One region of the Ralstonia sp. 24A2 genome, then DNA from elsewhere that is predicted to be linked to it. Evidence: riboswitches for the same ligand, from Rfam matches in the RefSeq annotation. Region 1 holds a riboswitch; the other holds the start of a gene.
The links. Region 1 has a riboswitch for manganese ahead of ACS13N_RS03680 (TMEM165/GDT1 family protein). Riboswitches for the same ligand answer to the same signal wherever they lie in the genome.

Region 1 (14,619 bases):
TGCCCGCCGAAACCGTGACCATCGTGGGCGATCATCTGGAAATCGGCGCGCGCCAAGTGCCGTTCGACGAGCTGATCAGCAAGGCCTACGTGGCGCGCGTGCAGCTGTGGTCCGACGGCTTCTACGCCACGCCCAAGCTCCACTGGGATCAGTCCAAGCTCAAGGGCCGTCCGTTTTACTACTACGCGTACGGTGCCGCGGTGTCGGAAGTGGTGGTCGACACGCTCACCGGCGAATGGCGCCTGCTGCGCGCCGACGTGCTGCACGACGCCGGCCGCTCGATCAACCCGGCCATCGACATCGGCCAGGTGGAAGGCGCGTTCATCCAGGGCATGGGTTGGCTGACCACGGAAGAACTCTGGTGGAACAAGAACGGCAAGCTGATGACGCACGCGCCGTCCACCTACAAGATCCCGACGGTCAACGACTGCCCGACGGACTTCCGCGTGCACCTGTTCAACAACGCCAACGTGGAAGACAGCATCCACCGCTCCAAGGCGCTGGGTGAGCCGCCGCTGCTGTTGCCGTTCTCGGTGTTCTTTGCCATCCGCGATGCGGTGGCCGCCGTGGGCGATGGCCGCACCAGCCCGCCGCTGAACGCACCGGCCACCAGCGAGGAAATCCTCAAGGCCGTGGACGCCATCCGCAGCGCCCCGCTATCCGCCTGACCTGAAGTACGGAGACCGTCATGGACCACACGCAATTGCGCCCGTTCCGCTTCGCCGACGTGCTTGCCACTGTGCAAGCGGGGCAGCCGTGCGTGCTGGTCACGGTGACGGACGTACAGGGCTCCGCCCCGCGCGAGCCTGGCACGCTGATGCTCGTGTGCGGCGATGGCTTCTTCGGCACCATCGGTGGTGGTCATCTGGAATGGCGCGCGATGGAAATCGCCCAGGCGATGATGGACGCGCCCGAAGCCAGCGGCGACGCACGCCGCCAGTTCGTGCGCATTCCGCTCGGGCCTGCGCTGGGCCAGTGCTGCGGCGGCGTGGTGCGCCTGTCGCTGGAACGACTCGACGCTCGCGATGCAGAATGGATCGCCCTGGCCGACGACGCCATGCGCCAACGCCGCAGCCTGCGCCGCGTTGTCTCCGCAGATGCGGCCGTGAACGTTGAAGCAACCATCGGCGATGCGGCTGCAGCCGGCGTGCAGTTCGACGCCAGTGGCTTCACCCAAACCGTACTGCCGCCCGACATGTCGATCGTGCTGTGCGGCGCCGGCCATGTCGGCCACGCCATCGTGCGCGCACTCGCTCACCTGCCCTGCCGCGTGACATGGGTGGACGAGCGCGATGCGATGTTCCCGTTCCCCACCGAGGTGCCGCCGAACGTCACCATCGAATCCACCGATACGCCGGAAGCCGTGATCGACCACGCGCCCGCCGGCAGCTACTTCCTGGTCATGACGCACAACCATGCGTTAGACCTTGCACTGTGCGAACGCATCATGCGGCGCACGGACTTTGCGTACTTCGGCCTGATCGGTTCCAAAACCAAGCGCGCGCGCTTCGAGCACCGCATGGTGGAGCACGGTGTGGACCCGGCACGTCTGCCGGAAATGGTGTGCCCGATTGGTGTGGCGGGCATCGTGGACAAGGCGCCGGATATCATTGCGGTATCCGTCGTCGCCCAACTCCTGCAAGTGCGTGAGCTCCAGCAGCACGCGCTCACCACGGCCAGTGGCGGGGCGACGGTTCCTTACCGCGTCCCCACACCTGTCTGATCATGCCGATCTCCGCCGCTCTTGCAGAACGCATCGCCACCAGCCCGAAAGCCGAACTGCACATCCACATCGAAGGCTCGCTCGAACCCGAACTGATGTTCGCGCTGGCCGAGCGCAACGGCGTCAAGCTGCCGTATGCCTCCGTTGAGGAAGTGCGCGCGGCTTACGCCTTCGACGATCTGCAATCGTTTCTCGACCTGTACTACGCCGGCGCCAGCGTGCTGCTCACCGAGCAGGATTTCTACGACATGACTGCCGCGTATGTAGCGCGCGCGCTGGCGGATAACGTCCACCACGCCGAGATCTTCTTCGACCCGCAGACGCACACCGCGCGCAACGTGCCAATGCACGTGGTCATCAACGGCATCGTCCGCGCGCTCGATGATGCCGAACGCGAGCATGGGTTCTCCAGCCTGCTGATCCTCTGCTTCCTGCGCCATCTGAGCGAGGAAGACGCCTTCGCCACGCTCGAAGCCGCCCTGCCCTACATCCAGGACCCGGCCAACCGCATCATCGGCGTGGGGTTGGATTCGTCCGAGCGCGGCAACCCGCCGGAGAAATTCGCGCGCGTGTTCGCCCGCTGCAAGGAACTGGGCTTGCGCCTGGTCGCCCACGCCGGTGAAGAGGGCCCTGCGCAATACGTGATCGACGCGCTCGACATCCTCAAGGTGGAGCGCGTTGACCACGGCGTGCGCGCCATCGACGATGCCGCGCTCGTCAAGCGCCTGGCTGCCGAGCGCATCGCGCTGACGGTGTGCCCGCTGTCGAACGAAAAGCTGAAGGTCTACCCCGACTTGCGCGATCACTCGCTCAAGCAACTGCTGGATGCCGGCTGCGCAGTGACCCTGCATTCCGATGATCCGGCCTACTTTGGCGGCTACATGAACACCAACTGGCTCGCCACCTTCCACGCCCTCGACCTGTCTGCCGCCGATGCCCACACGCTCGCGCGCAACAGCTTCGAGGCGTCCTTCCTGCCCGAGCAGGACAAAACGATGTGGCTTGCCAAGGTCGACGACCACTGGAAGCACACACACTGAAAGTCGCTAACACAGCCTGCCTGGCTAGGCGCGTCGACGCAGACAGTACTGAAGTACCGAGTGCTGGCAACTTCGGGCGGCGCAACGACGCCAGGCAGGTTGTGTTAGCGACGTAAAAACCCACGAGACGACGATGACCACCATGCCTCCGACTTCCAACAACGTTCACGCCTACCGCGGCCGCGTGCTGCATTTCCTGCACGATCCGCAGTATCGCGAGCGCGATGCCTATGAGTATTGGGAGGACGGCCTGCTCGTGGTCATGGGCGGCAAGGTCGTGCAGGCTGGTGACTACGTCGCGCTGCGCGAAAACCTGCCCGCCGGCACGCAACTGCACGACTACAGCGGCAAGCTGATCGTCCCTGGCTTCATCGACACGCACATCCACTTCCCGCAGACGGACATGATCGCCTCGCCGTCGCCGGGCCTGCTGCACTGGCTGGAGACGTACACCTTCCCGGAAGAGCGCCGTTTCGAAAGCGAGCAATACGCCGCCGGCGTCGCCTCGTTCTTCCTTGACGAACTGCTGCGCAACGGCACGACCAGCGCGATGGTGTGGAGCACCGTACATCGCGGCTCGGCCGAGACGCTGTTCACGCAAGCGCAGCAACGCGGCATGCGCCTCATTACCGGCAAGGTGATGATGGATCGCAACTGCCCCGAGTACCTGCGCGACACGGCGGAATCCGGCGCACGCGACACGGCCGACCTGATCTCGCGCTGGCACGGCAAGGACCGCCTGGGCTACGCCATCACCCCACGCTTTGCACCCACCTCGAGCGAAGCGCAACTGCAAGCCTGCGCAGAACTCGCCAAGCAATACAAGGACGTCTTCATCCAGACGCACGTCGCCGAAAACCCCGACGAAGTGAAATGGGTGGCCGACCTGTTCCCCAACGCGCGCAGCTACCTGGACGTGTATGACAAGTACGGCCTGCTGCGCAAGGGCGCCTTCTACGGCCACGCCATCTGGCTGGACGACGGCGACCGTCAGCGCATGGCCGAATCCGGCGCGGCTGTGGCGCACTGCCCCACGTCCAACCTGTTCCTGGGCAGCGGCCTGTACAACTTCCACAAGAACGACGCGCACCGGCTGGCGCTCACGCTAGCCACCGACGTGGGCGGCGGCAGCTCGTTCTCGATGCTGCGCACGATGGGCACGGCGCACAAGGTCGCCCGCATGGGCGGCTATCACCTGACCGCACTGCGCATGTTCTATCTGGCCACGCGCGGTGCTGCTGAGGCACTCGGCTGGGAAGACCGCATCGGCAGCTTCGTGCCGGGCGCGGAAGCCGACTTCATCGTGCTGGACCCGGCCGCCACGCCGCTGCTGGCGCGCCGCAACGCGCGCTCGGAAACGCTGGAAGAGCTGCTGTTCTCGCTGGCGCTACTGGGCGAAGACCGCGCGGTATCCGCCACCTATATCCAGGGCGAACCCGCCAAGTTTGCGGTTGGCGCCAACGCCTGATCCTCTTATAATCCCCGCTTCCATTGGGGAGTAGTCGCCCGAGGTTGAGACCTCGGGGGCCACGTCAACAGACTTGACCACCGCTGCAACGGCAGGTGGTTATGGCGTGGTCAGCAGCCACTCAGGGTGCCCAGTATCGAAAGATGCGTGACACCTTGGTGACGCGCCTGGCGAGACCGATGACACACCTCTGCGGATAGGGCCGGCAGCGGTGCGTCATTGGTTCGCACACGGCCCGGACACCACAAGAACATGGAAGCCTTTCTCGTCTCCACCGGTATCGTCGCCCTCGCGGAAATCGGCGACAAGACCCAACTGCTGTCGATCCTGCTGGCCGCGCGTTTTCGCAAGCCAGTGCCGATCATCATCGGCATCTTCGTCTCCACCTTGGTCAACCACGCACTCGCCGGTGCCGTTGGCGGTTGGATCACACATGTGCTCGGTGAGAACGTGTTGCGCTGGATTCTCGGCGCCGCCTTTATCGCCATGGCCGGTTGGATGCTGATTCCCGACAAACTCGATGACGAAGAAGCCCCCAAGGACACGCGCGGCCTGGGCATCATCGGCACCACCATCGTCGCGTTCTTCTTTGCCGAGATGGGAGACAAGACGCAGATCGCCACCGTGGCGCTGGCGGCGCGCTTCCATGACATCGCGTGGGTAGTCGCCGGTACGACCTTCGGCATGATGCTGGCCAACGTGCCCGCGGTGCTGATGGGCAACAAGTTCGCGTCGCGCATGCCCATCAAGCTGGTGCATCGGATTGCTGCGCTGATTTTCCTAGTGTTGGGTGTGCTGGCGCTGCTGGGCGTGGGCAAGTAAATCGGTAGCGACTGCGGTGCGGGCCGTCGATCTTTCAACGATCGATCGGCGGCATCGCGCCATGCCCGCGAATCCACGCCCAATTGGCGAGCTCGGCCATTTCTTGATCGCCACGACTGTCGCCATAGGCAAACAATTTCAGTGGTGGACGATCCGCCCACCACTGCCGCAACCGCACAACCTTCTGCGGCCCCCAACAGTTCTCACCATCGAGCTGACCGGTAAAACGATGCTGCTCGAATGCCAACTCAGTCGCCAGCACGGCGTCGAAGCCGGCGGTGACCGCCCATTTCTTCAGATAGAGCGACGGCGATGCACTGACCAACACCAGTGCATGACCCCGCATCCGGTGTTCTTGGATACGTAGCAACATCTCCGGCCGCACGAGGTGTGCAAGATGCCTGTCGACAAAGCGCTGCGCCCATTGATCGAGCACGGATTCCTCGATGGGCCCCAGCGCAAACCATGCAAACTTGGCCTTGGCCGCACCGCGTGAGATCAGCCCGATCTTCATCGCGCCGATCCAGGGCAATGCGCGCAGCCCAGCCCACAAAAAGCGCCGAGCACCAACCGCCCGCCAGACGAAATGGCGAAAACTGTCGGCGGTCGTGATGGTGCCGTCGAAATCAAAGGCGGCGATGATGCGGTCGGTCATAGGCGAGAGCCGAACGAAAATGAATGGCCCGGAAGATAGCAGACGTGCGGGCAGCGTGACGACCACCCGCAATCGGTGTGCGACCGGCAAAAAAAACGGGGCCGTAGCCCCGTTCAACCCTCACCGGTCATGTCACCCGCTAGGGAACGAATGACATGCTCCGATAAACCTCTCTGTTGTCGATCCGGCGTGCGCCTCAGTTGGTCTTGGCGCCGCCTTCAAACCACTTGGCGATGATCGCGCGCTCGTCGTCGGTGATGTTCGTGACGTTACCCAGCGGCATCAGCTTCTGCTGCACGGCCTGCTGATACACAAGCTGCGCATGCTTGACCAGTTCGTCCGGCGTATCGAGCAACACGCCCTTGGCCGGCGAAGGCATCAGGGTAGGATGAGCCGAGTGACATTGGTAGCACCGCGCGGTAAGGACTGCCTGTACTTTGGCGAAGTCGGAGCCGCCAGCGGCTGCCGGAGTGGCCGCCGCCGCGGTACCTGCGGCTGCCGCAGCCGGAGCGCTTTCTGCCACAGGAGCCGCCGGACGCGATACCGGAGCCAGCCACACCGCCACACCCAGCAGCACAGCCACGCCTGCTGCCGGATACGCCCAGTTCACCACGCCCTTGTGCTTCAGGATGAAGAACTGACGGATCAGCACGCCAGCCACCATGATCAGGATCAGCACAGCCCAGTTGTACTTGAAGGCGTACGTCATGCTGTAGTGGTTCGACAGCATCGCGAACAGCACCGGCAGCGTGAAGTAGGTGTTGTGCACGCTGCGCTGCTTGCCGCGCTTGCCGTGGATCGGGTCCGGCTTTTCGCCAGCCTTGAGCGAGGCCACCACCTTGCGTTGCCCCGGGATGATCCAGAAGAACACGTTGGCGCTCATGATGGTCGCGATCATCGCGCCGATCAGCAGGAATGCCGCACGGCCCGAGAACAGGTGGCATGCCGCAAACGCAGCCAGCGCCACATAGATCGCCACCAGAATGCCCACCACGCGGTCGTTCTTGCCGAACACGCGGCAGATGGTGTCATACACCAGCCAGCCGACCACCAGGAAGCCGAGCGCCAGCAGCACCGCCGTCGTCGCCGTCATGTCGAACACGCTGCGATCGATCATGTAGACGTTGGCATTGAACAGGTACACCACCGTCAGCAGCGCGAAGCCCGACATCCAGGTGGAGTACGACTCCCAGTAGAACCAGTGCAGATGATCCGGCAGTTGCTTCGGCGCCAGCAGGTACTTTTGCGGGTTGTAGAACCCGCCGCCGTGCACGGCCCACAGTTCACCGTCGACGCCCTTGTCTTTCAGGTCCGACGCTTCCGGTTTGGTCAGGCTGTTATCGAGCCAGACGAAGTAGAACGACGAACCGATCCACGCGATCGCGACGATCACGTGCAGCCAACGCAAGAGCAAGTTGGCCCAGTCGAGGATATAGCCTTCCATGATTCGCTCCCCTCCGCCCTTAGCTGCCGCGATAGGTCGAATACGACCACGGCGAGACGAGCAGCGGCACGTGGTAGTGCGCGCTGGTATCGGCCACGCCAAAGCGCAGCGTTACCACGTCGAGGAACGCGGGCTCGGGGAGTTTGACGCCGGCTGCGCGGTAGTACTCGCCCACGCCGAAGTCCAGTTCATAGACGCCAGCTTGGAGCGCGTCGCCTTCCAGCAGCGGCGCATCGCAACGGCCATCGTGATTGGTGCGAACCGATTTCACCGGTTGGCGTTGATTGTCGACAATCTTGAACAGAGCGATCGCCAGGTTTTGACCCGGCGTGCCTGCAGCGGTGTCGAGCACATGGGTAGTCAAGCGTCCCATTTGTCTTCCTCTGTAGTTCGAATTTTCAGAAGCGCCGCTGCCTCCACTTGCACCTCGCGCCGAACCCTTTTTTCCCATGTGGGATAAGGGCTGGCACCGGGGCCCGCTCGGTACGTGCTGTGCACGCATCCCGGCGCGCGTCCAGCCGGTTTACGCCTGCCCTCCATCTGGGGAGGAGCATGCCAAACCGGCAAAGCCGTCGCTCGTCCTGGGTTCCGACTCCTTGTCTCCGCCGTGTCCCTAGACCGGTCTTGAAACAGGGATTTCCCTAGTTTGTCGGATTCCCGAACGCATTTTGTTGACAATATTGAAGGTGCCCACGAATAATTGTCAACAGATTTTCGCAGTTGCTTATGCTGCGTTGCGTTACTTAAAGGCGGGTCTGCCATGTCCAAAAGTCTCAAGCTGGTCTCCTCCGAAACGGTGTCGAAGTCGGGCGCCAAAGCATCGGGAGCAACGCGTATGTCGGTCGAAGAACGGATGTACCACGAGATCTACGACGCGATCATGGAGCACCGCCTGCCCCCGCGCACCAAGCTGACGGAGCATGCGCTTTGCGAAATCTATGCCACCGCACGTCATACGGTGCGCAAGGTCTTCTCTCAACTGGCCGCGGATGGCCTGGTTGATCTGGAACCGAATCGCGGTGCCTTCATCGCCGCGCCTTCCATTGATGAAGCGCACGCCATGTTCGAGCTGCGCCAGATCCTGGAGCGCGCCGTGCTCGACAAGGTCGGCCACAGCCGCAATCCCAAGGCGGCCATCGCGCCCCTGGTGGAACTCGTCAAGCAGGAACGGCAGGCCTTCGTCACGCAGGATCGTCCGCGCTGGATTCGCCTGTCGGCGGAGTTTCACGTGGCGCTGGCCGAACAGTCGGGCAACCCGCTGGTGGTGGAAATGATGCGCCGCCTGGTGTCGCGTACCACGCTGATGATTGCCAGCGTAGAAGCCCCGGGCAACAACGCCTGCTCGTTCGACGAACACCTCGACATCCTCAATGCGCTGGAGCGCGGCGACGCCGCTGCTGCCCAGGCCCACATGGCCCAGCACTTGCAATGCTGCGCAGACCGCGTGCGCCCAGAGGCGCCCGCTGATTTCGATCTGCGCACGGTATTGGGCCCGCGCGGCACGGAGAAAGGCTAAGTCTAGAACCGGTTTTGCTGTATTGGGCGAGCTGGCACGACAGAGGCCGGCCGCCACAAGCCGGACGCCCGTCCGGCTCACCACCCGAAGGAGACCTTCATGACAAGCAGCACCATCGCCGCCCCCACGGCGGATCTCACCAATGAGCGCGTGGCGTACGGACGCCTGCTCGCCTTGGGCCTGCAACATGTATTGGTGATGTATGCAGGCACCGTGGCGGTGCCGCTCATCGTGGGCGGCGCACTACATCTGCCCAAGGAGCAGATGGCTTTCCTGATCAATGCCGACCTGTTTGCAGCCGGTCTTGCCACGCTCATCCAGGCGTTCGGCATTTGGAAGTTCGGTATCCGCATGCCCGTCATGATGGGCGTGACCTTCGCCTCCGTCGGCCCGATGATCGCCATCGGCACCGATCCCACCATTGGCTTGCTGGGCATCTATGGCGCGGTGATCGCGGCGGGGATATTCGGGATCATCGTCGCCCCGCTCATGGGGCGCGTGCTTGGGCTCTTCCCGCCGGTGGTAACGGGCACGGTCATCACGCTGATCGGCATGTCGCTGATGGGCGTGGGCATCAACTGGGCCGCAGGCGGCCAGCCGACGAAGAAGGCTGTGGTGGACGGCGTGCTGCAGACGGTGCCGAACCTGGAGTACGGCAACCTCGGCAACCTGGCCATCGCGGCAGCTGTGCTGGTCATCATCCTGTTGCTGACGAAGTACGGCAAAGGCCTGATCGGCAACATCGCCGTGCTGCTGGGCATCGTGATCGGCACGTTCATCGCCATGGCCTTCGGCAAGGTGAACTTCGCCGGCATGGCCGATGCCGACTGGGTGGCCGTCATCACGCCGCTGCACTTCGGCATGCCGACCTTCCACTTCGGCGCCATCGCCTCGATGTGCATCGTGATGATGATCACGCTGGTGGAATCGACCGGCATGTTCCTGGCGCTGGCCGAGATCACCGGCAAGAAGCTCTCCACCGATGACCTGACCCGTGGCCTGCGCGCTGACGGCCTGGGCACCGTGATCGGCGGCGTGTTCAACACGTTCCCGTACACCTCGTTCTCGCAGAACGTGGGCCTGGTGACCGTGACGGGCGTGCGCTCGCGCTACGTGGCAGCCATGGGCGGCATCATCCTGATCGTGCTGGGCCTGTTCCCGAAGATGGCGCACATCGTGGCTTCGGTGCCGTCCTTCGTGCTGGGCGGTGCGGGCATCGTGATGTTCGGCATGGTGGCTGCAACTGGCGTGCGCATCCTGGGCTCGATCGATTTCAACAAGTACCGCCACAACCTGTTCATCGTGGCCATTTCGATCGGTTTCGGCATGATCCCGACGCTGGCCCCGACGTTCTTCCAATACCTGCCGCATTGGCTGGAGCCGGTCACGCACAGCGGCATCGTGCTGGGCACGCTGGTCGCCGTCACGCTGAACCTCTACTACAACGGCATGCAGTCCGCCGAGCACGCCATGCGCGACGCTGCTGCCAACACCCACGGCACGGAGTGATCGGATGACCGAGCGCATGAACCCCACTGTCACGCAGAACGACCCGCTCCTGATCGCCCGTCATGCCGACGTGCTGGTCACCATGGATGCGCAACGCCGCGAGATCCCCGACGGCGCCCTGGTGGCGCGCGGTGGCGTGATCGAATGGGTGGGCGCCACGGCCGATCTGCCGCCGCAGTATCGCGATGCGATCGGTCAACCCAACGTGCGTGTGATGGAGCTGCGTGACCACGTGGTCACGCCCGGCTTCGTCAACACGCACCACCACATGTATCAGAGCCTGACGCGCGCCCTGCCCGCCGCGCAGGACGCTGAGCTGTTCGGCTGGCTCACGAACCTGTATCCGGTGTGGGCGGGCCTCACGCCCGAGATGGTGCGTGTGTCGACCCTCACCGCGATGGCGGAACTGCTGCTCTCGGGCTGCACGACTTCCAGCGACCACCTGTACCTCTACCCCAACGGCAGCCGGCTGGATGACTCCATCGAAGCCGCGCAGCAGATCGGCATGCGCTTTCACGCCGCGCGCGGCAGCATGAGCGTCGGCCGCAGCCAGGGCGGGCTGCCGCCGGACCGCGTGGTCGAAGGCGAAGAGGCCATCCTCAAGGAAACGCAGCGCCTGATCGAAACCTGGCACGACGCCGATCGCCATTCCATGCTGCGCCTGGTGGTGGCACCGTGCTCACCCTTCTCGGTCTCGCGCGATCTGATGCGCGAGTCGGCCAAGCTCGCGCGCAGCTACGGCGTGTCGATGCACACCCACCTGGCCGAGAACGACAACGACATCGCCTACTCGCGCGAGAAATTCGGCATGACGCCGGCCGAGTATGCGGAAGACCTCGGCTGGGTCGGCCACGACGTCTGGCATGCGCACTGCGTGAAGCTCGACGCGCACGGCATCGACGTGTTTGCACGCACTGGTACCGGCGTGGCGCACTGCCCGTGCTCGAACATGCGCCTCGCCTCGGGCATTGCGCCCATCCGCACCATGCGCGATGCCGGCGTGCCGGTCGGCCTGGGCGTAGACGGCAGCGCCTCGAACGACGGCGCACACATGCTCGGCGAAACACGCCAGGCGATGCTGCTCGCGCGCGTCGGCTTTGGCCCCGCGGCGATGAGCGCGCGTGAAGCGCTGGAAATCGCCACACTTGGTGGCGCCCGCGTACTCAACCGCGACGACATCGGCGCGCTCGCCCCCGGCATGTCCGCTGACTTTGTCAGCTTCGACCGCCATCAAGTCAGCTTTGCCGGCGCAGACCACGACCCGGTCGCCGCGCTGGTGTTCTGCGCCCCGTCCAACGTGGCGCACAGCGTGATCAACGGGCGCGTGGTCGTCGAAGACGGCCGCCTGACCACGCTGGAACTCGACGCCCATCTCACGGTTCACCGGAGGCTCGCGCTGGAACTGGCGCAGGCTGCCCGGGCAGTCCCGGTCTGACGTGATGGCGCTTCTTCTCGTTCATGACACCTCGGTGATGTCGTGAATTCGAAAAACCGCATTCCGCAGTCTGGCCGGTGTTGTATGAAGTCTCCTCGACATGAAAAAACCATGACAAACAATAACTACCCGCGCGATCTCATCGGATACGGCAAGAACCCGCCCAATGCCAATTGGCCGGGCGGCGCGCGCGTGGCCCTGCAGTTCGTCCTCAATTACGAAGAAGGCGGCGAGAACTGCGTGCTGCACGGCGATGCCGGCTCCGAGCAATTCCTCTCCGAGATCATCGGTGCGGCCGCCTACCCTGCTCGCCACATGAGCATGGAGGGCATCTACGAATACGGCTCGCGTGCGGGCGTGTGGCGCATCCTGCGCGAGTTCGAGAAGCGCGGTCTGCCGATGACGATCTTCGGCGTGTCGATGGCCCTACAGCGCCATCCGGACGTGACGCAAGCCTTCGTTGATCTGGGGCACGAGATCGCCTGCCATGGCTGGCGCTGGATCCACTATCAGAACATCGACGAAGCCACCGAGCGCGAGCACATGCGCATCGGCGTCGAGATCATCCGCCAGATGACCGGCAATGCACCACTGGGCTGGTACACCGGCCGCGATAGCCCCAACACGCGCCGTCTGGTGGTCGAGCACGGCGGCTTCGCCTACGACGCTGATTACTACGGCGACGACCTCCCCTTCTGGACCGAAGTGGAAACCTCGGCCGGCCAGACCAAGCCGCATCTGGTGGTGCCGTACACGCTCGACACCAACGACATGCGCTTTGCGAGCCCGCAAGGCTTCAACACGGCCGACCACTTCTATCAGTACCTGAAGGACGCCTTCGACGTGCTGTACGAGGAAGGCGACCCCAACGGCCTCGCCCAGCCGAAGATGCTGTCGATCGGCATGCACTGCCGCCTGCTGGGCCGCCCGGGGCGCTTCCGCGCACTGCAGCGCTTCCTGGATTACGTGCAATCGCATGACAAGGTCTGGATCTGCCGACGCATCGACATTGCGCAGCATTGGATCCAGAACCACCCCTACGGCCAACAACCGGCCAAGCAACCCGTTTTGAGCACCGCAGCATGAGCCAGACCACGTATTCCCTCTCCCAGCTCAACAGCATGGACGCAGCACAATTCGTGCAAGTCCTGGGCGGCATCTACGAGCACTCGCCGTGGGTGGCCGAGCAAACCGCCACGCAGCGCCCGTTCGCCTCGGCCGATGCGCTGAAGGCTGCCATGCGCAACGCCGTGGATACCGCTGGCATTGACCCGCAACTTAAGCTCGTGCGCGCTCACCCGGAGCTGGCAGGCAAGGCCGCCGTGCGCGGTGAACTGACCGCCGAGTCGACGCGTGAGCAAAGCGGCGCAGGCCTGAACCAGTGCACGCCAGAAGAGTTCGCACGCCTGCAGGCGCTCAACGCCCAGTACAACGAGAAGTTCGGCTTCCCGTTCATCCTGGCCGTGCGCGGTTACGACCGTCACGGAATCATCGACAACTTCAGCAAGCGCGTTGAAAACGACCGCGACACTGAACTGCGTACGTCGCTGGAACAGATTCATCGCATCGCCGGTTTCCGTCTGAACGATTTGATTTCAGGCTGACAGCACGACGCTGCAAATGTAGCGAGCACGGGGCGCTGCCCGGCCGGAATGCCTGACCGGCCGGTCCGCGATTGCACCAGAGAGTGCAGCGTGGTGTGCGGCACAAGACCTCACACAGGAGACAGAAACATGCAGTGGATCATCAAGCGCAGTGTCGCGACGCTTGCAGTAGCGTCCGCGTTCGCGGTGTTGAGCGCAGGCGCCATTGGCCAGTCGCCCGCACCGCAGCCCGTTGAGCAGCCCAGTCAGCAGGCGAGCGCCAAGAAAGCGCACGCCACCTACTCCGTTGCGCAACTCAATGCGATGGACAACACGCAGTTTGTGCAGGTGCTCGGCGGTGTCTACGAACATTCGCCGTGGGTTGCCGAGCGTGTCGCTGCGCAACGCCCGTTTGCCTCGGCCGACGCGCTACGCGCAGCCATGCGCAGCGTGGTCGCCAACGCTGGCGAAGCCCAACAGCTCAAGCTCGTACGCGCCCACCCAGAGCTAGCTGGTCGTGCCGCCGTGCGCGGCGAAATGACGGCCGCCTCCACTCGCGAGCAAGGGGGCGCAGGTTTGAACCAGTTGACACCCGAGGAGCTTGCACGCCTGCAAGACCTCAACAAGCGCTACCAAGAGAAATTCGGCTTTCCGTTCATCATGGCCGTGCGCGGCTATGACCGGAACGCCATCTTCGCGGCCTTGGACTCGCGGCTAAACAACGACCGGGAAACCGAGTTGAAAAACTCGCTGGAGCAGGTGGACCGTGTGGTCGGTTTCCGCCTCAACGATTTGATTTCAGGTTAATCAGTACAAAACGCTGTGGGCGCGGTGTCATGGGGCATGGGACACCGCACGGCATGGAACCTGACCAGCCGGCCTGTGACCGCATCAAAGAATGCAGCACAGCCCACAGTGATCTTCAACAACAAAGGAGGTAGCAAATGCAGTCGAAATTCAAGCGTGGCGCGGCCGCGCTCGCAGTGGCATCCGCGCTGGGAGCCTTGAGCGCCGGTGCACAAGCGCAGTCGTCCGTCACACTGTACGGCCAGGTGGATGCCTGGGCCGGCATGACCAAGAACCTGGGCGCGTCTGACCGCGCAGCGGTTGTCAACTCGGGCGGCATGTCGACGTCGTACTGGGGCATGAAGGGCAGCGAAGACCTGGGCAACGGTCTGAAAGCCATCTTCACGTTGGAAGCGTTCTTCCGCCCCGACACCGGCAAGGCCGGTCGCTTTGACGGCGACACGTTCTTCGCCCGCAATTCGTTCGTGGGCCTGCAATCGAACTCGTGGGGCTCGATTAAGCTTGGCCGCCTGACGCCGCCGTACTTCGTCTCGACGATCCTCTTCAACCCGTTCGGCGATTCGTACACCTTCTCGCCCATGGTGTTCCACACCTACCTGGGCAACGGCCGAACGGGT
Region 2 (14,619 bases), on a different contig from region 1:
GTCAACGAGCGCGCGGAGGGATGGATCTCCCAAGGCCGATCGATCACCAGGCTGGCAGGGGTCAGCACCAGTGCGCCGACCATCAACGACCCAGCGGCAGGCGCAGCCGGGTTCAAACCCTTGAAGGATCGGCCGTAGATTGCGGCACCTGCATAGCACGCCGTCGCCGCCACGATGGCCAACTGCGGAATCAACTGGCCGCCCAGCCCATCAATGGCACTCGGGCCAATCACCATGCACGTCCCGAAAAACCCGGCGATCACGCCAACGAGCTTACGCACGAACACCGGCTCGTGTCGGGTGATCAGTGCGGTACCCAGGAACACCATGACCGGCGACGTTGAGTTCAGGATCGTGGCCAGCCCAGCCCCCACCGAACGCTCGGCCCATGCGATGAGCGTGAATGGCACCACGCTGTTGAGCAGCGCCTGCACGCCGAAACGCATCCAGACGGCCCGATCGCGGGGCATTGGAATGCGGCGCCCCTGCATCCAAAGCAACAGCAGAACACCTGCGATCAGCGTTCTTGCGGCAATGAAGGTCAGCGGTGGAATGGTCTCCACGCCCAGCCGGATAAAGGTGTAAGACGCGCCCCACAAGCTGGATAGGACGAGAAGCAAGACCAACCCGGTCAGGTTGGCGGTTGCAGATGTGTCGATCTTTGGCACCAGAATCCCCTTGCGCGGATGGTCACCGGCTGACGCTCAATGTTCGAGGAGCGTAGCTGGGGCTGGGGCGTTTCCCTAGAAGGAACAGTTCGGTCTCGGTCAAAGAGTCGGTGCCGGCCATGCGTACAACGACCGCACCGTTCTACGAACGCGCTCGCAAGAGGAAGGAAACCTGGAGGAATCACCCACACAAAAAACCCGAATGCGCCTCTGACCGCTGATTTCTACAGGCGATCCGCGCGAGTTTTGCTATCCTTTCTTGCAGCGTATCGCGCTGTGCGATACGCTCAAATCTTGCTGGCCCATTCACCTACTTCCGAATACTCCCATGGCAACCAAAGCTAAAACAGCAGCAAAGAAGGCAGCACCGAAGAAGGCCGCGCCGGCAAAGAAGTCTGCCGCGACCGCCGTGTCCGTCAAGCCGTTGAAGGACACGTTCACCAAATCGAGCCTGGTGAGCCATCTGGCCGAACAGGCACAGGTTGACGCCAAAGCCGTGAAGGCCGTTCTTCTCCACCTGGAAAACACCATCACAGGCGCACTGCACAAGAAGGGAGCCGGTGAGTTCACGCTGCCCGGCCTCTTCAAGGTGACGTCCGTGAAGGTGCCCGCAACCAAGCGCCGCTTTGGCAAGAACCCCTTCACCGGATTGGAGCAGTGGTTCGAAGCAAAGCCGGCAACGGTGCGTGTGAAAGTCCGTGCCCTGAAAAAGGTCAAGGATGCAGCCCTGAACGGGTAATACGCCGCAACACGAAAAAGGGGGGCTTCGGCCCCCTTTTTTTATGCTGAGTTGAAGCGCGCAAACCCTGTCATACACTCCCCCGGCCAAACGGCGCGATATCTCCACCTGTCGAGGAATGTTCCAGTGACCCCATTCTCATCTGCATGCCTGCACCGCCTGGTTCGGCTGTCCGTCATTTTCAACGTGGCGTTTGGAAGCGCAACGCTAGCCATGGCGGCGAGTTCAGCAGAATCGGAAATGGCACCTGAAAAGCAATGCGAGGCGATCATTGATGGTGATATTCAACGCTTGCGCGCATTGAGCGAACCGCTTCAACCTTTCCGGAAGTGCCCGCATACCGTGTACACGCTGGGGAGCATCGCCACGGAAAACCTTCGACAGGATGACTGGCTCGCGTTCCGTGATCTTGCACGCCCGGAAGATCGGGCAGCGCTGAACAACATGCGCCTGGCCTTCTTTATCAACCTGGCGCCAAACCAGTTACACATGAAGCCCGCACTGCGCGGGATCGAGTCGATGCTTGACGACGGTGCCACGCCGACGAGAGACGGGCAGTACGCCTGGGGCGACGTTGGCCGCTTCCTGCAAATACTGGGAAGCGGGCGCGCCACGCCTGAAGATACCGCGCAAGTGGCGCGAATCTTCCTCGATCGCCTGCTCGACAAGGCGCCCGCAGAGCAGACGGCAAACCTGTCGACGCTTTGGTCGGGAGTCGTTGACCTGCCGGAACCGCAGCGAGGAGAAGCCCTGCAACGGCTCAAGGCGAAGTTCAGCCAGTTCACGCCAAGCCGCGACACCTGGCAGCAGGCGCCCGATGTGAGCTACCCGCTCAGGAGCGCGGATATTACAGCCGCCATTCGCAAGCGCGCACCGATTGACGTCGTGAAAGCCTTGCTGGACCTGCATGAACCCGCCCCGCCCGAGATGGCGGTCTGGGATGCGGCAATCCATGCCGGTCGCCTGGACATCCTCGAATCCTTGATTCAACGCCGCTATGCGCTTCCGGTGGAGCGTCATTCAACAGGCGTCTGGACATCCCCGCTCATGAGCAGCGCCCAGGTTGCCGTCAAGGGCGATACCCGTCCACTGGAGATGATGCTTGGCATCTCGCCGCAGCCGCTGATTCCTGACGATGTGAACCAGCGCATGAAAACCGTGCTGTTTCGCGCGTTGGACGTGATTCCCGAGGTCCAGCTCAAGCGCTTCAACGATCAGTTGAACGCAATGTCACCGCCGAGCCGTCTTGTTGACGTCGCTACACGGGATGCTCGGGGATACAGTTTGCTGGTCCGCGCCGCCATCTATGGCGACCTGCCGTTGACGAAACGGCTTCTGGATGCGGGCGCAGACCCCAATGCCAAGTCCCCGTCGGGCTTGACCGCGCTTGCCTACGCGCGCTGCTATGGGCATCCGGACGTCGCACAACTGTTGCTGCAGAAGAGCCCAGCGGCACAAGCGGGGGACTGCCCTCGTTGAGATAGCTGCCCGAGCCAGCCGCGCTCAGCGGCCGGACGATCGCGTCGTTCACGTCGGAGACAAAGAACCTTGAAAAAAATCACCCATCTGCTTCTGCAGGATTGGTTGTTTCTCAGCCATGCGGCAGCCAAGAGGCATCTTGCGCCAACCTCGCCCTCGTGGCCCGTGACTTCGTCCCCGCAGAGCGATTGGACGCTATGGGCGCATTACACGTTTGCTCGCGCGATCGTGGATCTGTACCAACCGCAGCACGCCGCTACGATGTCACTTCGGGTTTCAAAAACGAAGAAGGATCCGACTTTTTGGACGCGCTTGGTTAATTCGGGCTTCATTCACGACCATGCAGCGAAGCAGATGGGACTCGACTTCTGTCTGATGGGCCCCACCGGAGCGCGAGTGCATCACCTGACAGCAGAAAGTGAATGCCATGCCCAAGACTCGGTCTCCATCAGACTGTCAGAGGAAGGCTACATCTGGGACTGGTCAAAGTTGCTCGGCAACCTCTCGGCATATCGCCTGTTCTTCGCTGTTGTTGGCGGCAATACCAAGCTGGCGTCAACTCATGCGGACCACCCCACGCAACGCCGCGTTGACCTTTGCGCCAACATGACGCAGTTCTTCAAAGGCACGCACGGGAACATCCACCACCGCAGCGGTATTGGTGGCTACATACTGGCCCACCATCACGGCGAGCGAGCCGACTCCTACACCTTCGTCGTTCAGCAAGGCAAGATCAGTTTCCAGAAAATTCCCGCGACGCTCACGCTGCTCTGATTGCTGGCGCGCGAGGGCCGACCACCGCAGACTGGTGCCCCTCGCTAACGCGCCTGCGCGACCTCGGGTTCCGCACCCTCGGAATGAAACGGCTTGGCATCCAACCGACGGAAGATCAGCGCAGACACCACCGTCACCAGGCCCATGGTGAGAAATGCGAACTGATAGGCCGGCGCAGCCATGCCGAGCCTGACGGAGAACAGACTGACGAGCCCGCCGCCAATCGTCACACCCAGGCCGATCGCCAGCATCTGCACCATCGAGAACAGGCTGTTGCCGCTGCCGGCATCCTCGTGCGACAGGCCTTTGAGCGTGATGCTGTTCATGGCCGCGAACTGCATCGAGTTCGCGCACCCGAAAATCGACAGCTGCAGGATCGACAGCACCAGCGGCCAGCCCGGCGACATGGCGGCAAACGATGCAATGGATACGCCGACAATCCACGTGTTGATCAGCAGGAACCCGTCGTACCCGAACCGGTTCACGAGGGGCACGACCCAGCGCTTGGCAAGCATGCCTGCAATGGCAATCGGCAACAGCAGCAACCCCGAGCGAAACGGCGAGTAGCCCAGCTGCAGCTGGAACAGCAGCGGCAGCAGGAATGGCACCGCGCCCGAACCAATTCGGCAGAAGAGGTTGCCGATCAGGCCAACGCTGAAGTTCGGTTCGCGGAACAACGCAAGCCGGAACAACGGCGCAACCCGCCGCCTTGCATGCGGGATATACAGCAGCGCACTGACAAGGCTGACAGCGATGAGCAGCGCACTCCACGGGCTATCCGCGCCGTTTTCGAGCGCCAGCGAAAAGGCCACCATGCACATCGACAGCAGGCCGCAGCCGATCCAGTCGAATGGCGCCACCGCGCTCGATGCGTCCTGCGGCAGATAGCGCCGCACGGCAAATAGCCCCACCAGGCCCACCGGCACGTTGATCAGGAAAATCCAGTGCCACGAGACGTTCTGCACAAGCCACCCGCCCAGTGCCGGCCCCAGCAGCGGGCCAACCTGCCCGGCCACCGACACGAAAGCCAGCGCCGCGATGTACTGCTCGCCCGGGATATTGCGCAACACCGCCAGCCGCCCCACCGGCAGCAACATGGACCCGCCAATGCCCTGCAGAACGCGGGCGATGACCAGTTGCGGCAGCGTGTGCGCCGTGGCGCAAAACACCGAGCCGATCACGAAGATCAGGATGGCGCTGAAGTAGACGCGCCGCGTGCCGAATTTGTCGGCCAGCCAGCCCGATGCCGGCGTCAGCAGTGCCATGGTGAGCGTGTAGGCCACCACCACCGATTTGAGGTCGAGCGGTTTCTCGCCAAGGCTGCGCGCCATCGAGGGCAGCGCGGTATTGACGATCGTCGTGTCCAGCGCCTGCATGAAGAAGCCGGCAAAGACGATCCACAGCATGGCCTTCTGGGAAGCATCTTGTGGGGAGCTGAAGGTTGAAGCGGTCTGCATGTGAATCCTGGAATGCCTGTCCGGAAAGCTCCGGACATCCACCCGCAATGCTACGCATGGTTAGCCAATCGGGAACCCCTCTAGCGTCGTTGACTGTGATCGGAATCTCCGATGACAATGCCGCATGCTCAATCCTGTTTGGATCCAGACCTTCGCCACCGTGGCCGCGGCACGTAGCTTTACCGATGCCGGGCGCCAGCTTGGCTTGTCGCAATCGTCGGTCAGCGATCACATCCGCCGTCTGGAACAGAGCGTGAACCGGCGGCTGTTCGTGCGCGACACGCATTCCCTGTCGCTGACGCCCGATGGTGAAGCATTGCTCGTCCACGCGAAGCTGATCCTCGAATCGCTGGCGCGCGCCGAGCTGCAGTTCAGCGCACCCCGGCTACAGGGGCGCGTTCGGCTGGGGACATCGGAAGACCTGGCCCAGGGGCCGCTGCCCAATCTGCTGGCGGCATTCCGGGCGACGCACCCCGATGTCGAACTCGAGATCACGATGGGGATGACCAGCAAGCTCTACGAGGGCATCGAAGACGGCTCGCTCGACCTGATCGTCGGCAAGCGCCGCGAAGGCGGGCGGCGTGGCGTACCGCTGTTCCGGGGGCAGCTCGAATGGCTCGCGCGGCCGGGTACCGCGGTGGATGTGAGCCAACCGCTGCCGCTCATCCTGGTCAACGAGCCGAGCGTGACCCGCTCGGTGGTGCTGGACACGCTGGCCGCAGCAGGCTGGCTCTGGCGCGTGGTTTGCACCAGCAGCAGCCATTCCGGCTGTATTGCCGCAGCGCGCGGCGGACTGGGGATTACGGTGCGCGCGCAGAACCTGAGCGGCGGTGGACTGGTGCCGCCCGTCAACGTCGATGCGTTGCCTCCCCTGCCAGCCATCGAGTTCATCACGCTGTCGGCGCGGCGTTTGACCAAGCCCGCAGAGACGCTGCTGCAACTCATCCGCAAGAGCGACCTGCGCGCCGGGCGGGCGGATTGACTGCAACTGTGGTCAGGACGACAACACCGCGTCGCCCACCTGCCCGGCAATCTGCGCATCTTAGAGCCGGTTGCCGCCCAGCAGCCGAAGTACGAAGTGCCGGCAGTATCACCCCCGTAAACGGACGATAGAACGCGTGCAGATCACGTGATAGACTCGCGCCCGTTGTCATTGGGGAGTAGCCATTCCGGGCGCAATGCTCGGAAGTCCACATCAACAAACTTGAGGCGCCAATGCCTCATGGTGTGGACAGCGTCCGCTGCAAGCGGAACCGCCAGGCGAGACCTTTGGCCGCAACGTGCTCCCCAGGGCTGGGCGACGTGCGTTGCTGCGCCATTGGTTGATCGCGTCGCCCGGCCCCTCACATTTCATGCTTCTCACGATTGGTCTTTTCCTGATGTCGGCAGGCGCCATCTACCTGGCCTGCGAATACTTCGTCAACGGCATCGAATGGTGCGGCAAGCGGTTGAATCTGGGCGCCACTGCAGTGGGTTCGGTATTGGCCGCGTTTGGCACCGCGCTACCTGAAAGCGCCGTGACGTTCGTGGCGGTGGCGTTCGGCGCCACGCCCGAGAAGAAGGACCTCGGTGTCGGCGCGGCAATGGGCGGCCCGCTCGTGCTGGCGACCCTCGCCTATGCCGTGGTTGGCCTGGCGTTGATCGCGAACCGGCAGCGCCTTGGACGGCCAACGACGGAAGTCAAAGTCGATCACATGCGAATGAGCCGCGACCAGGCTGCCTTCCTCGGCGTCTTTGTCGTCAAGGTTGCCCTGGGGCTGGTCGCATTCGCCTATAAGCCGTGGCTGGGCGTCCTCTTCCTTGCTGCGTACGCCGTCTACGTCTGGCGAGAAATCAAGGATGGCGACACCGCGCCTGAAGAAGAGGAGCTGGAGCCCCTGTCGATCCGGCCCAATCAGGCGGAGCCCGCACTCGGCTGGGCGGTATTGCAAGCCGTGATTGCACTTGTGGTGATTGGCGGCGCCTCACATGTGTTTGTGTCTCAGTTGGAGTCGATCGGCACGGCGCTGCAGTGGCCGCCCCACCTTGTTGCCCTGCTGCTGAGCCCCGTTGCCACTGAGTTGCCGGAAACGATGAACGCGTTGATCTGGGTCCGGCAAGGCAAGGAGCGCCTGGCCCTGGCCAATATCTCGGGCGCGATGATGATCCAGGCCACCATCCCGAGCGCACTGGGAATCTTCTTCACGCCCTGGCGCTTCGACGGGCCGCTGCTCGCGTCCGGCATCATCACCGCCGCCGCCATCGTGTATCTCTGGGCCATGTTCCGGCGCGGCATGGTCCACGGGCGCACGCTGGTCGTGGCCGGCAGCCTGTATGCCGTCTTTGCGGTTGTGCTGATTGCCAGGTTTACCAACGGCTAGAGCGGTGGCGCCTGTGTGCGTTCAAAACCGGCTTACGCATGAATGGCCGAGCGCGCCGTGGGCACCAGCCGGTGCGTCTCGGTCGAGCGGATCGGCCATTGCGCCAGTTGCGGGGCAATCTCACGCGCCCACAGATTCGATCGGCCGAATGCCTCAAACCGGGTGACGTCAGGAAACACCGCAACACCCACCAGCACGTGCTCGTTCGCACGCACCGGCAATCGACGGAAATCGTTCTCGCTCGGCTCGGTGATGTACCACCCCTGGGTGCTCGCGCCACCGGTGCTGAGCACGCGCGCCATGCGCTCACGACAGAACGCAAGAAGCTCCGCTGACACCGGCGCTTCCAGATAGAAGATCGTGATGTCGACTAAGCCCGGTGGCACCGCCGTTGCGTCCTGACTCGCGCGACGCGCCAAGTCAGTTGGCAGGCTGGCCCCCTCCCAGGCGGGGCGCAACAACAATACGTTGTCCGAATCCAGCATCGTGGCGTTGGCCGCCTCGGCATGCGCTTGCCAGGTTGCACCTCCGTAGAATGCCGTCAGGCCGCGCAGGCGGGTCTCCATGCTCTCAAACCGCGCAGCCAGACATACGAGAGCTGGCACGGCCTATCCGATCGCGTGCTTGAGCCCCTCGGGCTCGGGCTCAAGGGAGGCGCCTGGTGCCGGGCACTGACTTGTCCGGTGCCCGCCCTTGCAAAGAGGCACAGATGCCAGTCGAAAAAGGTGCGACGTTCCAGGGTCGAGACGTGTTCGTGGACGATCCCTTCGAGGAGGTCATGTTCCGATGGGACCACCGGACGAAATTGATCTACCGATGCTTTTACGGAGAAGGCGAATGGCCTGAACCCGTGCCACACGACAACCGGCTCTTCAACGATGCCCTCCTGTCTGGGGATGAGATCAATCGCCAGCAGTACGACATGAAGGAGCGGGACCGAAGCAGACGCTGAAGCCAAGGCGGGTGACGCATCCCGGCCATCAGAAAACCCAGGGCCTCAGCAGTGTCACCACGGCGCCACCGATGCGATTCAACCCGCCGGTCATTCAGTGACATGCATTACCAAACGATCATCATCCAAATGAGATAGATCGGTATATTTCCGTTTCATGGATTCGCTACGGCTCAACGCTGGCACATGCCAGCGGCTTGCCAACCCGGGCGGCCCCATACCAACCGAAGGTACTACTCATACTCGTATGGCTTGTTGCCATTTGCCCGCACACGGCAGCGTCGTGCGCGCGGGCTCTGCTCACACATTTTTTCTTCCGAGGTGACCCCATGAAAACCGTTGCGCTGATCGCGATGACTTGTGTTGCACTCACTGCCTGTGGTGGCGGTGGCGACTCCTCCACTTCAGCCACGGGTTCGAACACGGGAACGGGAACCGGTACAGGAAATGGAACCGGAACGGGTACAGGCACGGGGCCGGGCACGGGTACCAATCCGGGCTCGGGGTCCAATGGCGGCAGCACGCTCACGCTGCGCTATGAAGCCCTGCCGCCCGCAGCAGATGCGGCGAGCTTCCTTGCCCTGGTGAACAGCGAAGGTGCAAAGGGTTTCCGCTATCTGAGCGACCGGTTCAACGCGTCGGGCGGCACCACGACCTCGGTCTTCGTCAACGACGGCACCGCGCAAACGTACACGTACGAACTGGTCGGCGCACAGAGCAGTCAGTCGGCCTTCCTCGCGCAGGCAAACGCCGAGGGCGCACGCGGCTATCGCTTTGAAGGTCCGCTGACGTATGGAAACCTGTACCGCAAGGACGGCGGCTCGTCAGCCACCTATACCTACGCAGCGGTAGCCTGGCCGACCAGCCAGGCCGCGTTCCTCACGCAAGCCAACGGGCAAGGACAGTCGGGCTACTGGCTGGTCGGCCCGATCATGCTCAGCTCGGCCAGCACGAGCCTGTACATGAAGAACAACGCGTCGAACGCGACCTACACCTACCATGCGCTCACACTGCCGACGACGTCGAGCAGCTTCATCGCGCAGGCCAACAGCGAAGGTGCAAACGGCTATCGCGCAAAGGGGGCATTGGGGTTCGGCGCCGACTCCGCGTGGGTCTACGTGAAGGACCAGACCCAATCGCCCACCTTCACGTACCAGTCGGCAACCATGCAGACAGCAAGCGCGGCGTTTATCCAGCAATTGAACGACCTTGGTGCGCAGAGCAATGCCTACCTTGGGGATCTCGTGCTCGGCACATCGGCGTCCTACTACTTCAAGGCCAGCAACTGCAGCGGGTTCCTCTGCACGACGCTGAATCCGCTGACGCAGAACTGAACACGCGTCACGCGCATCGGCTTGATCCAGGTCTGATGTCAGCCGGCTGATGTAGCTGGCGATCGCGGCGCTCCTGCTCCACTTCTGAACTGAACCTCTGAGGCTCACGCCTGAGGTTCAGAGCGCACTCATGGCGGGATCTGCTCGGCACCTCGAATCTTGTTTGCTTGGAACGCCGCGCTTTGAGCCCCACGCATACGGCTTTGGGGTTGATCAGCTCACCAGGCTGGAGGGGGGGTGCCGCTGGCGCTGTATTGGTGGGCGCTGTTAAAGGAATTGGAGCGGAGGCGGAGTCAATAGCAAGATGTAGTTGCTTTCCTCCGGACGGGCGGGGAAAGTACAACGCGGCGGCGCTTCGTGAATGTGGATGGTTGAGGATATGTGGCGGTTTTGGGGCCACGCGTGGATGTACTGCCAACCACCCGGACAGAAAATGTATCGAACTGGCCCCGGCGCATTCGTCATAGGTCAAGCAGCGCAAGAAGCACGCCCCGTGTTGAAGAGATCGTCGGTGCCATAGCCCCCCCCCGGAACACTCCAATGCCCCCCACCATCACTGCCTTTGAACGATCGCCCGACGGCGGCAAGGGACTGGCACGTGACACGCGCGTTCGCTGGGCGCTCGAAGAGGCCGGCCAGCCCTACAAGGTTCGGCTGGTTTCGTTCCAGACGATGAGGGAACCCGCACATCTGGGGCTGCATCCGTTTGGCCAGATTCCCACGTATGAGGAAGGCGATCTCGTGTTGTTCGAGACCGGCGCGATCGCTCTCCATATCGCCGAGCGCCATGCGGGTCTGAGTCTATTGCCGGACGATAACAATGCCCGGGCACGGGCGATCACATGGATGTTTGCGGCGCTCAACACCGTGGAGCCGCCGATCCTTGAACTCGCCACCGCCAGGCTTCAGGAGGGCGACAAGCCCTGGACCAAGGAACGCTTGCCGCTGGTCATGGATCGCATCCGTCATCGGCTGGAGCAGCTTTCTACTCGCCTGGGCGATGCCGAGTGGCTCGATGGTGCATTCAGTGCGGGTGACCTGATGATGGTGTCGGTGCTGCTCCGGCGGCGTCCATCAGGCCTGCTGGACGAATTTCCGAAGCTGGCGGCCTATGTCGCCCGCGGTGAAGCGCGGCCCGCTTACAAGCGAGCGTTCGCTGCGCAATTGGCGGTGTTTACGGGCAAGCTACCGGGCGGCTGACAAAGGGCCCGTGGGTTGCTAGTGGCGGGGATGAGCGGTTAAGCGTCTAAACGGAGGCAAACGATGGCACGTGTTCGCGTTGCATGTTTCACCATCTCGCTCGACGGCTACGGAGCGGGGCCAGATCAAGACATCAACAATCCGTTGGGCGTTGGCGGGTTCGAACTGCACCAGTGGCTGATCCCGACACGCACATTCCAGCGGACCCTGTTTGGCAAGGAAGGCGGCACGACCGGGGTTGACGATGATTTCGCCGCCCGTGGCTTTCAGAATGTCGGGGCCTGGATTCTCGGCCGGAACATGTTCGGCCCCATTCGCGGGGAATGGCCGGACACCAACTGGAAAGGCTGGTGGGGAGACAACCCGCCATATCACGTTCCAGTCTTCGTCTTGACCCACCATGCACGCCCGTCCATCGAGATGGAAGGCGGCACGACGTTCCACTTCATCACCGGGGGCATCCACGAGGCGCTCGACCGTGCGCGCGAGGCCGCTGCCGGAAAGGATGTGCGCATCGGCGGCGGGCTGAACACCATCCGGCAGTATCTTCGTGAACGCCTCATTGATGAATTGCACATTGCGGTCTCGCCGGTCTTGCTCGGCCGGGGAGAACCGCTGTTCGAAGGACTCGACTTGCGGGCGCTCGGGTACACGTGCGTGGAGTCCGTGGCATCAGAGAAGGCTACGCATGTTCTTCTGCGGCGCCAGGAGTAGGCGGTGGCCTGACGACTGGCGAACATGTCGACTCGAAACCCAGTGAAACAAAACATGCACTACGCTCGCCTGCTTCTCGCACTGTTGACTTGCGCCGCCAGCTTGACCATCACATCGACCTTTGCCCACGGTGCCGATATGACAGACGAGGCGTTTGGCCGGATGACGGGTGTCGATCCGCTGTGGGTTCACGTCACGCCGTGTCTTGCGGTCTCGACATTCGAGCAGTCGATGGCCAAGCAGCGAGCGAATGGCGTTACCTTGATCCAGCTACGTGAGCAGTTGCGGGACCAGTTGGCAAGCCACCCTGAAATCGACGAGATCATCGCAAAGCTCTACGCAGTAGAAGAGACAGCGATTCCTGCGGAGATCCGTCAACGGCACGTTGCCTGTGTTGGCAGAATCATTGGCGCGCCGCTCGAGCGCATCGACGCGTGCTATGCACGAAACTATGCACCGTTCCTGCAAGCCTTATTTGGCGCACATCCGCAAACGGCGGATCTGGTCGGCACCCGACAGGCCTATACCGCATGCCTGCAGGCGATGAAAGTGGAATGACCGCTTGCGAGCGTTCGTGAATACGCAAACTTCGCCCCACCATCCATTCCGGCGGACGCCTGCCTACGCCACTGAACAAGTACGTGAGGCCTAGCGAGATGCACAATCCAACACTCACGTTCACCAGTCAGGACGATTGGGAAACCTGGCTCGAAGCCAACGCAGAGGATGTGCCCGGTGTTTGGCTCCGCATCGCAAAGCGATCTGCCGAACAACCCACCGTGTCTTATGCACAGGCACTTGAGAGCGCCCTTTGCTACGGGTGGATTGATGGACAAAAGCAGGCGGAAAGCGAACACTACTGGCTACAGCGATTTACGCCTAGAACGGCCAAAAGCATCTGGTCGAAGATCAACAAGACAAAAGCCGAGGCGTTGGTTGCCTCCGGAAGGATGCGCCCCACAGGGCTTCGCGCAATCGATCTAGCCAAGCGCGACGGACGTTGGGAAGCTGCCTATTCATCTGCGAGTACATCAGTCGTGCCCGATGATCTGCAGCAAGCGCTCGACAGCAATCCGAAGGCAAAGCAATTCTTCACTACCCTGAATAGCCAAAACCGGTACGCCATTCTGTTCAGAATCCAGAACGTCAAGAAGGCCGAAACGCGTGCGAAGAAGATCGCTCAGTTCATCGACATGCTGAACAACGGCGAAAAGCTCCATCCATAGCATGACCGCGCAGACCGGTGAATCCACGCACTGGTCGCCCAATGTCCGCTCGGAGTCGTGAAGAGCCGTCTGCCTCTCGGTGCACAGGCGACGGCTTTTTTGCCAGAACTCGTCTATTTATTTTTTGAAATCAAACCAATCATATATTGGTTCAGATCACGGAAATCCTTAACCGTCCAAGGGTAAGGCGATAGCTTTACACCGTTCTCCAGTAACGTTTTTGGAATCAAGTCCCCGTTCGGGCGCAGTATTACCGACGAGACGATGACGCCCGGATAGTCACTCAGTCGCTTTTTGAAAGCGGATGTCGTTAGATCAGGCGTAGGCGGATTGCTTTTATTGGCCAACGGCCCCGTTCCTTTGGCATCTGCCCCGTGGCATATGGCACATCTTGCCAGAAAGAGCTTTTTCCCGTTATCGCTATCCGCAAAGGATAGTGATGTTTTGATAAGCAATGCAATTCCCAGTGAAGTGATGAATAACGCTCTCATTTTTTCTTAGTTTTTTATAAGCTCGATCCAAACCTAGATCAGTTGGACCTCAGCGGCACATCAAACTCAAAAGAACCCAGGCCAACCCTCGTGTTAACTGGATCCATCCCGTTCCACACAATGAATCATGACATCCTGCTTTGCAGGACAGCACTGAGTACCTTCGTGGGGTCGGAGACGGATGGTCGTAGGTCGTGTAATCACCGACCGCTTCCGGCCAGAAGCGGCCGTTCGGTATTCTTTCGCAATACGTTTCGTGGGTGCAATCCAATGTCTCGACACATCTTGTTCGCCTACGTTGATGGCGCAGACCTGAGCGACGTAGCGGAGCCTATTGAGCATCAGCTTCGGCTGTTTGTTGACGCCGAACGGTGGTCTGGCATGCCGCCAATAGTCATCAACCAACGCGCGCCAGTGTCCACTGTGCACGCTGGCGACTTCCCAGACTGGGACCTAGGGCTGAATCTGACTTTGCCCGACCTGGGAACGGAGGGTCCCGATTGGTTCCGAGACGTGGAAATCATTGCTCGGCACCTGGGGCGCCTCCATGCTCGTTTTCACCGGGACTTTGCCATTGGCATCTGTGACAACGTGACGGCCCTCGTGGAAGACTTGTACTTCGTAGAATCCGAGATTCTCGACCTTAACAAGCTGAAAGCTGCTATTGGGACCCGCATTACTTCGAGACCGTAGCCGGTGGCCGTTTCCGGCCAGAAGCTGACATTCCGGTATGCTCTCGCAGCGCAAAGCGGCCAAACTTCCTAATGCTGAAGCTGACCGAGAAACGTGGTCGCCAGACTATGCGTACTGACCGGCTCTTGGCCCCATAACCATGGAGGGGATTCGTGTTGGCAGCCTTGGGGTTTCCCCGTGCACCCGCCCCCGGAATCTGATCCTGACTAGAATGTGGCACCCGCTACAAATGAGCTCACGAATGACGACGAAACAAAGAGTTGCCACTGCACTGCTCGGCGCGCTCGCCTGGATCATCGTCGACCAGTCGACGAAGGTTGTATTCAAACAAATATTGACGCCCGGCGAAGTCGTTTCATTTCTTTCAGGAATCCTGCTGGTGCTTCCCACCTATAACCACGGTGCGTTCCTAAGCCTCGGGGCGGAACTGTCTGATGCGACTCGCAATATTGTTTTCATCTATGGCGTTCTGGCAATTCTGGTCGGCCTGTTCGGCTGGCTGCTGCGTTCGTCCAAGCTCGGCCGTACCGAA

Region 2: linked by a shared signal. The riboswitch ahead of ACS13N_RS19195 (sodium:calcium antiporter) and the one ahead of ACS13N_RS03680 (TMEM165/GDT1 family protein) in region 1 are both predicted to bind manganese.

What each region holds. Positions count from the first base shown of each region.
Region 1 covers NZ_JBPVZD010000001.1:784,249-798,867, reverse strand. The annotation lists gene xdhB (xanthine dehydrogenase molybdopterin binding subunit) at 1-668, shown strand, start outside; gene xdhC (xanthine dehydrogenase accessory protein XdhC) at 689-1,723, shown strand; gene ACS13N_RS03690 (adenosine deaminase) at 1,726-2,763, shown strand; gene guaD (guanine deaminase) at 2,897-4,231, shown strand; yybP-ykoY riboswitch at 4,245-4,363, shown strand; gene ACS13N_RS03680 (TMEM165/GDT1 family protein) at 4,484-5,053, shown strand; gene ACS13N_RS03675 (HAD-IB family hydrolase) at 5,088-5,708, opposite strand; gene ACS13N_RS03670 (urate hydroxylase PuuD) at 5,905-7,152, opposite strand; gene uraH (hydroxyisourate hydrolase) at 7,172-7,525, opposite strand; gene ACS13N_RS03660 (GntR family transcriptional regulator) at 7,913-8,668, shown strand; gene ACS13N_RS03655 (nucleobase:cation symporter-2 family protein) at 8,768-10,177, shown strand; gene ACS13N_RS03650 (8-oxoguanine deaminase) at 10,194-11,612, shown strand; gene puuE (allantoinase PuuE) at 11,724-12,698, shown strand; gene uraD (2-oxo-4-hydroxy-4-carboxy-5-ureidoimidazoline decarboxylase) at 12,695-13,216, shown strand; gene uraD (2-oxo-4-hydroxy-4-carboxy-5-ureidoimidazoline decarboxylase) at 13,520-14,002, shown strand; gene ACS13N_RS03630 (porin) at 14,140-14,619, shown strand, end outside.
Region 2 covers NZ_JBPVZD010000003.1:394,214-408,832, forward strand. The annotation lists gene ACS13N_RS19165 (DMT family transporter) at 1-668, opposite strand, end outside; gene ACS13N_RS19170 (HU family DNA-binding protein) at 997-1,407, shown strand; gene ACS13N_RS19175 (ankyrin repeat domain-containing protein) at 1,534-2,886, shown strand; gene ACS13N_RS19180 (hypothetical protein) at 2,956-3,660, shown strand; gene mdtD (multidrug transporter subunit MdtD) at 3,705-5,159, opposite strand; gene ACS13N_RS19190 (LysR family transcriptional regulator) at 5,242-6,099, shown strand; yybP-ykoY riboswitch at 6,261-6,445, shown strand; gene ACS13N_RS19195 (sodium:calcium antiporter) at 6,470-7,477, shown strand; gene ACS13N_RS19200 (NIPSNAP family protein) at 7,510-8,043, opposite strand; gene ACS13N_RS19205 (hypothetical protein) at 8,187-8,429, shown strand; gene ACS13N_RS19210 (hypothetical protein) at 8,759-9,763, shown strand; gene ACS13N_RS19215 (glutathione S-transferase family protein) at 10,304-10,963, shown strand; gene ACS13N_RS19220 (dihydrofolate reductase family protein) at 11,027-11,677, shown strand; gene ACS13N_RS19225 (hypothetical protein) at 11,732-12,235, shown strand; gene ACS13N_RS19230 (YdeI/OmpD-associated family protein) at 12,334-12,903, shown strand; gene ACS13N_RS19235 (c-type cytochrome) at 13,017-13,394, opposite strand; gene lspA (signal peptidase II) at 14,329-14,619, shown strand, end outside.